Regions from separate parts of the Paenibacillus naphthalenovorans genome, predicted to be linked through region 1. Evidence: a T-box and tRNA genes for the amino acid it is inferred to sense, from the RefSeq annotation. Region 1 holds a T-box; the other holds one or more tRNA genes.

What was found. A T-box is a leader RNA that pairs with one kind of tRNA and senses whether it is charged. The one in region 1 lies ahead of trpS (tryptophan--tRNA ligase), so its partner is inferred to be a tRNA-Trp.
Region 2: it has a tRNA-Trp gene. The T-box ahead of trpS (tryptophan--tRNA ligase) is inferred to sense a tRNA for this amino acid. The anticodon was not compared.

What each region holds. Positions count from the first base shown of each region.
Region 1 covers NZ_CP013652.1:132,810-136,332, forward strand. The annotation lists gene IJ22_RS00665 (permease) at 1-858, opposite strand, end outside; T-box leader at 1,033-1,317, shown strand; gene trpS (tryptophan--tRNA ligase) at 1,383-2,372, shown strand; gene IJ22_RS26480 (DUF5325 family protein) at 2,427-2,603, opposite strand; gene IJ22_RS00675 (alpha/beta-type small acid-soluble spore protein) at 2,755-2,982, shown strand; gene IJ22_RS00680 (metal-dependent hydrolase) at 3,131-3,523, opposite strand, start outside.
Region 2 covers NZ_CP013652.1:3,442,105-3,445,627, reverse strand. The annotation lists rRNA gene IJ22_RS16920 (23S ribosomal RNA) at 1-788, shown strand, start outside; rRNA gene rrf (5S ribosomal RNA) at 893-1,009, shown strand; tRNA gene IJ22_RS16910 (tRNA-Asn) at 1,015-1,090, shown strand; tRNA gene IJ22_RS16905 (tRNA-Ser) at 1,095-1,183, shown strand; tRNA gene IJ22_RS16900 (tRNA-Glu) at 1,200-1,274, shown strand; tRNA gene IJ22_RS16895 (tRNA-Val) at 1,293-1,368, shown strand; tRNA gene IJ22_RS16890 (tRNA-Met) at 1,386-1,462, shown strand; tRNA gene IJ22_RS16885 (tRNA-Asp) at 1,493-1,569, shown strand; tRNA gene IJ22_RS16880 (tRNA-Phe) at 1,645-1,720, shown strand; tRNA gene IJ22_RS16875 (tRNA-Thr) at 1,728-1,803, shown strand; tRNA gene IJ22_RS16870 (tRNA-Tyr) at 1,819-1,904, shown strand; tRNA gene IJ22_RS16865 (tRNA-Trp) at 1,914-1,987, shown strand; tRNA gene IJ22_RS16860 (tRNA-His) at 2,004-2,076, shown strand; tRNA gene IJ22_RS16855 (tRNA-Gln) at 2,095-2,166, shown strand; tRNA gene IJ22_RS16850 (tRNA-Gly) at 2,216-2,290, shown strand; tRNA gene IJ22_RS16845 (tRNA-Cys) at 2,297-2,370, shown strand; tRNA gene IJ22_RS16840 (tRNA-Leu) at 2,378-2,466, shown strand; tRNA gene IJ22_RS16835 (tRNA-Arg) at 2,492-2,565, shown strand; tRNA gene IJ22_RS16830 (tRNA-Leu) at 2,581-2,659, shown strand; gene IJ22_RS16825 (polysaccharide deacetylase family protein) at 2,843-3,523, opposite strand, start outside.

The sequences.
Region 1 (3,523 bases):
CGTTGTAAAGGACGAGGCCACAAAAGCGTCGGAGGTCGAACAAAGCGACAGGACATAACCAAGCGCCATCATAAAAAGATGGGAGCTGACGGCTCCTTCTCCGATCGTGACAAGGCTTTCCCTGGACATAAAGGTTTGGATAACGGCCGTGAGAAACGCGCCGAAAATCAGATATTTGCCCATGTCGAAGAACTCGTCGGATGCATGCCCCAGAATGGCAAACATGCGGCCGGTCTGGCTTTGGCCATGCCCGTGCGCGTGGTGGTGCTCATGGCCGTGACTGTGATGATGACTGTCCTCATGAGTATGTATGTGTTCATGGGAATGGTCATGCTTGTGATCGCGAGCTGTCGGAGCGCTGGAGAATCCGCGCATGGGATTGCTCTTGACAAAACGGTAAATGATCAGTCCGATGGTCGCGGCCACAATAAAAGCCAGCGCCATCCGCGAATAAGCGATTTCCGGCCGGCTGCGAAACGCCATGAAGGTCGAAGCGTACACGACGGGATTAATGATCGGACCCGCCAGAATGAACACAACGGCTATGTAAACCGGCATCCCCTTAAGGACCAGACGGCGGATGACCGGGATCATGCCGCATTCGCACAGCGGGAAGATGATGCCCATTACGCAGGCGAAGATGACGCCAAGCACCGGGTTTTTCGGAGTCAAGCGGCGGATCGTTTGCTCCGAGACGAACATCTGAAGCAGGGCCGCGACGAAGACCCCAAGGAGAACGAAAGGCAGCGCCTCAAGTATGATGCTGATGAAGAGCGTTTTGAAATTTTGTATGCTGTCAGCTGTAATGAAAGACAGATCGGGGGGGTGTTTTTGGGTATAAATAAGAAACAGCATCATGATGCACAGAACAGCAAGGATGTTGGTTATCCATCGGGTGATAATCGTTTGCACGGGTCATGTCTCCTTGTATTTCGTAATAATTATTATATCGTATGCCGGAGAAGACGTATATAGGACAAGAATTTGGGAGTTACGGTTGACAGAGGAATGGCGGTTAGGTACAATGACCTCTAATAAGCGATGACGGGAACAAGTAGACGGAGTCAAGCCCTCCAGAGAGCCGGTGGGAGGTGTGAACCGGCGGGCGGCGGCCGTACGAATGGATCCTTGAGCTGACGGTTGAACGTGCGCTGGAGAACCCCTGTCGGGGCAGTCATGGCTATGCATCCGGTACACCTGTATGCCGTTCCGGCTTCTCCCCGTTACAGGAGATCAAGGCTCGTCCTATGCCTGCGTTATTATACCGGATGGCTGGTCGAGCGAATTAGGGTGGCACCACGGTCTTTCGTCCCTTGCGGCGGAAGGCCTTTTTGTATTGTCAATGGAATGAGGTCGCATAATGAAAGGGAGGCAAACGAAACATGTCCAAACTAAGAGTACTTTCAGGGATGCAGCCGAGCGGCCAGCTGACGCTGGGGAATTATATCGGTGCGCTTCAAAACTATGTCAAGCTTCAGCATTCGCACGAATGTTATTTTATGGTGGTGGATTTGCATGCCGTAACGGTACCGCAGGACCCGGCCGCGCTCAAGGAGCAGACGGAGGCGGTTGCGGCGCTTTATTTGGCGGCAGGGATCGATCCTAAGCAGGCGACGGTATTTCTTCAGTCGACGGTGACCGCTCATGCCGAGCTCGGATGGCTGATGACGACGCTCACGTATATGGGCGAACTGGAGCGCATGACGCAGTTCAAAGACAAATCTGCGGGCAAGGAATCCGTGGGCGCGGGCTTGTTCACGTATCCGTCGCTGATGGCCGCCGATATTTTGCTGTACAACGCGGATCTGGTGCCGGTAGGTGACGATCAAAAGCAGCACTTGGAGCTAACCCGTGATCTGGCCCAACGATTTAACGGCCGCTATGGGGAGACGTTCACCATACCCGAGCCTTACATTCCGGAGGTGGGAGCACGCATTATGTCACTTGACGATGCTTCCAGGAAGATGAGCAAGAGCAATCCGAATGCAGGCAGCTATATCGCCATGCTGGACGCTCCTGATGTGATCCGCAAAAAAATCAGCCGTGCCGTCACCGACTCAGGGCGCGAGGTAAAATTCGACCCGCAAAACAAGCCGGAAGTAAGCAACCTGATCAGCATTTATTCGCAGTGCGCTGGCAAATCGATCAGTGAAATCGAAGCGCAGTACGAGGGACAAGGCTACGGGCCGTTCAAAAAAGATTTAGCCGAAGCCGTTGTCGCGGTGCTTGAGCCGATTCAGCGGCGGTACGCCGAAATCAGAGGATCCGGCGAGCTGTATGAGGTCTTGCGTCAAGGCAAGGAGAAGGCCGAAGTGCAAGCAAACCGGGTACTTCGTCAGGTCAAAGAAAAAATGGGATTTGTGGTGCTGTAGTTTTTTGGATAAAGGAGTCTGTCCGGACGACGGTTTTTGTCCGCCGGCAGGCTCCTATTCTTTTGATTTTCTCTGCTTTGCTTTTACTACAAATCCCGAGCCGATAAACGCTAATGAAATGAACGCAAAAAGAACCGCCATCCAGGGTCTTCCCGCCGACATAAAGTAGCTGATGGCCGCCAGCAGGGCCGTCCCGACGATTGCAAAAAACAATGCGAGCCCTTTACTCATAACGCATAACACCTGCCTTTCGCAACAACATTTGAAACTTAAAAAGTTTTTTTCAAAAGATGCGTATAGTTCTAAAGCTGTAACACATAATAAGCTTGCAAGCTTGCAAAATTACATCAAAGAAATCATTCAATTGAAAGGAGTGCTGAACATGGGCGCAGGACAATCCCGCAGCAGCAACGCTTTGGTAGTGCCACAAGCTTCTCAGGCATTGGATCAATTAAAGTATGAGGTAGCCCAAGAATTAGGCATCCAAATTCCTCAAGACGGTTACTACGGTTATATGGCAACTCGCGACACCGGCGCAATCGGTGGCCACATCACTCGCCGCCTGGTGCAAATCGCCGAGCAAGCCATTGCTGGCGGCCAAGCTCGCTAATAGTGAGAAGCTTCATCAATATAAGCTCAAGGAGAAATCCTTGAGCTTTTTTATCGTGGATCAAAAAAGAATTCGACGATTCCGCTGGAAATCCCTCCAAAGCCCCGCAATAAGCATCTGAATCACCATCTCCATATTACGCCTACGCCTAATACAAGTCCACACGCAGTTTTTTCTCCAGCCGGGATTCGCTGACCCAGCCGACATAGGAATCCAGCGTCCTGAACTTGGTATCCATCATCAGAACGGCAACAAAAGGATACTGCTTGCGGTGCCGGTATCTCACATCCATCCAACGGACCTCATACCCCCACGGATGCTCTTTGACTTCCGCGCAGGCGAAAGAGGTAAAATACAGGAACGACGCAATATTCGGATGACTTTTGGAGGCATCGACGGCGGGATGGTTATCACAGGTTACCCGGTCAATCCATTTAATGATACCATTTTTGTACTCGCCTAGGGTGAACCAGCCATCCGATCCCTGCTTAATGATTTGCCAATGGTGCAGATGAACCGTCGGAATCAGCGTGTAACGGTC
Region 2 (3,523 bases), 1.9 Mb from region 1:
CGATCTGTACAGGATAGGTGGGAGCCAGAGAAGCATGAGCGCCAGCTTGTGTGGAGGCGACGTTGGGATACCACCCTGATCGTATCGGAGTTCTAACCTGGTGCCCTAAGCGGGTATGGGGACAGTGTCAGGTGGGCAGTTTGACTGGGGCGGTCGCCTCCTAAAGCGTAACGGAGGCGCCCCAAGGTTCCCTCAGAATGGTTGGAAATCATTCGCAGAGTGCAAAGGCAAAAGGGAGCTTGACTGCGAGACAAACAGGTCGAGCAGGGACGAAAGTCGGGCTTAGTGATCCGGTGGTACCGAATGGAAGGGCCATCGCTCAACGGATAAAAGCTACCCTGGGGATAACAGGCTTATCTCCCCCAAGAGTCCACATCGACGGGGAGGTTTGGCACCTCGATGTCGGCTCATCGCATCCTGGGGCTGAAGTAGGTCCCAAGGGTTGGGCTGTTCGCCCATTAAAGCGGTACGCGAGCTGGGTTCAGAACGTCGTGAGACAGTTCGGTCCCTATCTGTCGCGGGCGCAGGAAATTTGAGAGGAGCTGTCCTTAGTACGAGAGGACCGGGATGGACGTACCGCTGGTGTACCAGTTGTCTCGCCAGAGGCACGGCTGGATAGCCAAGTACGGAAGGGATAAGCGCTGAAAGCATCTAAGCGTGAAGCCCCCCTCAAGATGAGATTTCCCAGTACGTAAGACCCCTTGTAGACGACGAGGTAGATAGGTTCGGGGTGGAAGCACGGCAACGTGTGGAGCTGACGAATACTAATCGGTCGAGGGCTTATCCAAAAAGCACATGAAGATGATCAGCAGCTTGGTTTCGATCCAGTTTTCAGGGCGCAAGCCGCCTTGAAAGTGAAAATGCGATGTTTCCTGGAAGAAACATCAATACGTTTGGTGATGATGGCGGAAGGGAACCACGCGTACCCATACCGAACACGACCGTTAAGCCTTCCAGCGTCGATGGTACTTGGACCGCAGGGTCCTGGGAGAGTAGAACGTCGCCAAGCGATATTCCCCGATAGCTCAGTTGGTAGAGCACTCGACTGTTAATCGAGTTGTCACAGGTTCGAGTCCTGTTCGGGGAGCCATTTTGGAGAGGTGTCCGAGTTGGCCGAAGGAGCACGATTGGAAATCGTGTAGGCGTCACAAGCGTCTCGAGGGTTCGAATCCCTCTCTCTCCGTAGTACATTATAGCAAGGCCCGTTGGTCAAGGGGTTAAGACACCTCCCTTTCACGGAGGTAACAGGGGTTCGAATCCCCTACGGGTCACCACTTGCTTTACTTTCCCATGGAGGCTTAGCTCAGCTGGGAGAGCATCTGCCTTACAAGCAGAGGGTCGGCGGTTCGATCCCGTCAGCCTCCACCATAGATTACTTATACTGACGCGGGGTGGAGCAGCCCGGTAGCTCGTCGGGCTCATAACCCGAAGGCCGCAGGTTCAAATCCTGCCCCCGCAACCAATTTCGAAGCCAAGCATTCGAAAAATATGTGGAGCCGTGGTGTAGAGGCCTAACATGCCTGCCTGTCACGCAGGAGACCGCGGGTTCGAATCCCGTCGGCTCCGCCATGAAATTTACATCCTGTATGGGATGTGAGAACCCATTGAGTGGTTTACAAGAAGTATAAAATGTATTATAATTATGGCTCGGTAGCTCAGTCGGTAGAGCAGAGGACTGAAAATCCTCGTGTCGGCGGTTCGATTCCGTCCCGAGCCACCATCAATTTGCCGTTGTAGCTCAATTGGTAGAGCAACTGACTTGTAATCAGTAGGTTGGGGGTTCAAGTCCTCTCGACGGCACCAGCAACAACTTTATATGGAGGCTTAGCGAAGTGGCCAAACGCAGCAGACTGTAAATCTGTTCTCTGACGAGTTCGGTGGTTCGAATCCATCAGCCTCCACCAGTTTATTATAGGGGCATAGTTTAAAGGTAGAACAAAGGTCTCCAAAACCTTTGGTGTGGGTTCGATTCCTGCTGCCCCTGCCAATAACTCTCCAATATGGCGGTCGTGGCGAAGTGGCTAACGCATCGGATTGTGGCTCCGACATTCGAGGGTTCAATTCCCTTCGATCGCCCTTTATTCTTATCAGCATTGGGGATTAGCCAAGCGGTAAGGCAACGGACTTTGACTCCGTCATGCCTAGGTTCGAATCCTAGATCCCCAGTAACGGACTCTTGGAGAAAACTATTCAACTTGGGTCCGATATTCAATATGCGGAAGTGGCTCAGGGGTAGAGCATCGCCTTGCCAAGGCGAGGGTCGCGGGTTCGAATCCCGTCTTCCGCTCCATTATACGGCGCCATAGCCAAGTGGTAAGGCAGAGCTCTGCAAAAGCTTTACCCCCAGTTCGAATCTGGGTGGCGCCTCCATTCTTTTGCCGGAGTGGCGGAATCGGCAGACGCACAGGACTTAAAATCCTGCGGTAGGTGACTACCGTACCAGTTCAAGTCTGGTCTTCGGCACCACTCCAACAATTAATTAAATAAGCATGTGCCCTTAGCTCAGCTGGATAGAGCGTTTGACTACGAATCAAAAGGTCGGGAGTTCGAATCTCTCAGGGCACGGAGTAAATTTTATTTGCCGGCGTGGCGGAATGGCAGACGCGCTCGACTCAAAATCGAGTCCGAAAGGGTGGAGGTTCGAGTCCTCTCGCCGGTATTCAACATGGAAAAGAGCTCTTAGGATAATAAATCCTAAGAGCTCTTTTGCGTAATGCGGCTGCCAAGTTAGACATAATGACCATCAGATTAGTTGGTACGCAGTAACCAGGCCTAAAGGCAGGCTCGCCGTAAGTCAGCTCATTGAGCGGATGAAGATTTGTGCCTGAATACGAAAATGCTGCTACTTTAACTGTTTGGACACTTGAAGCAGCTCGGGTAAAGTGACAAGCTGGTAACCGCGCGACTGCAAGGTTTGGATGACGGTGGGTAGAGCTTCGACGGTTCCGCTTAAGTTTTGTCCAGGTCCGCCGCCGGAGTGTTGAAGAACGATCGATCCCTTTTTTACATGGTTTAAAATATTGTTTGTGACTTGTTCCCGATTGAGCTGTTTCCAATCCTCCGAATCGACATTCCAATTGACGATGCGGTAACCTTGCATGGAAGCCCACAACAGTTGATTTTCATTAATCTCTCCGAAAGGAGGCCGAATCAATCTGGGGGAATAGCCGATCAGAGACTTCAAAGATGCTTGTGTAAGCAGCACCTGAGATTTAAAGCTCTCGTCAGATAGTTTAGTGAACAGCTTATGATTATAGGAATGGTTTCCGATCACATGCCCTTCTCGCGCAATGCGCTTGACGATCTCAGGATGTTGTTCTGCTTGGGACCCCAGAATAAAGAATGTAGCTCGGACATTGTATTGTTTTAATACATTTAGCACTTGAGGAGTATACTGCTTATCCGGTGCGTCATCGAAAGTGAGAGCCACTTGTCTCGATGCTTCAGGACCTTTGAGCAGCAATAGATCAGGATACTTTTTAACTAACTGGGATAAGGTTAACGTTTTGTTCCGAGTAGCCAC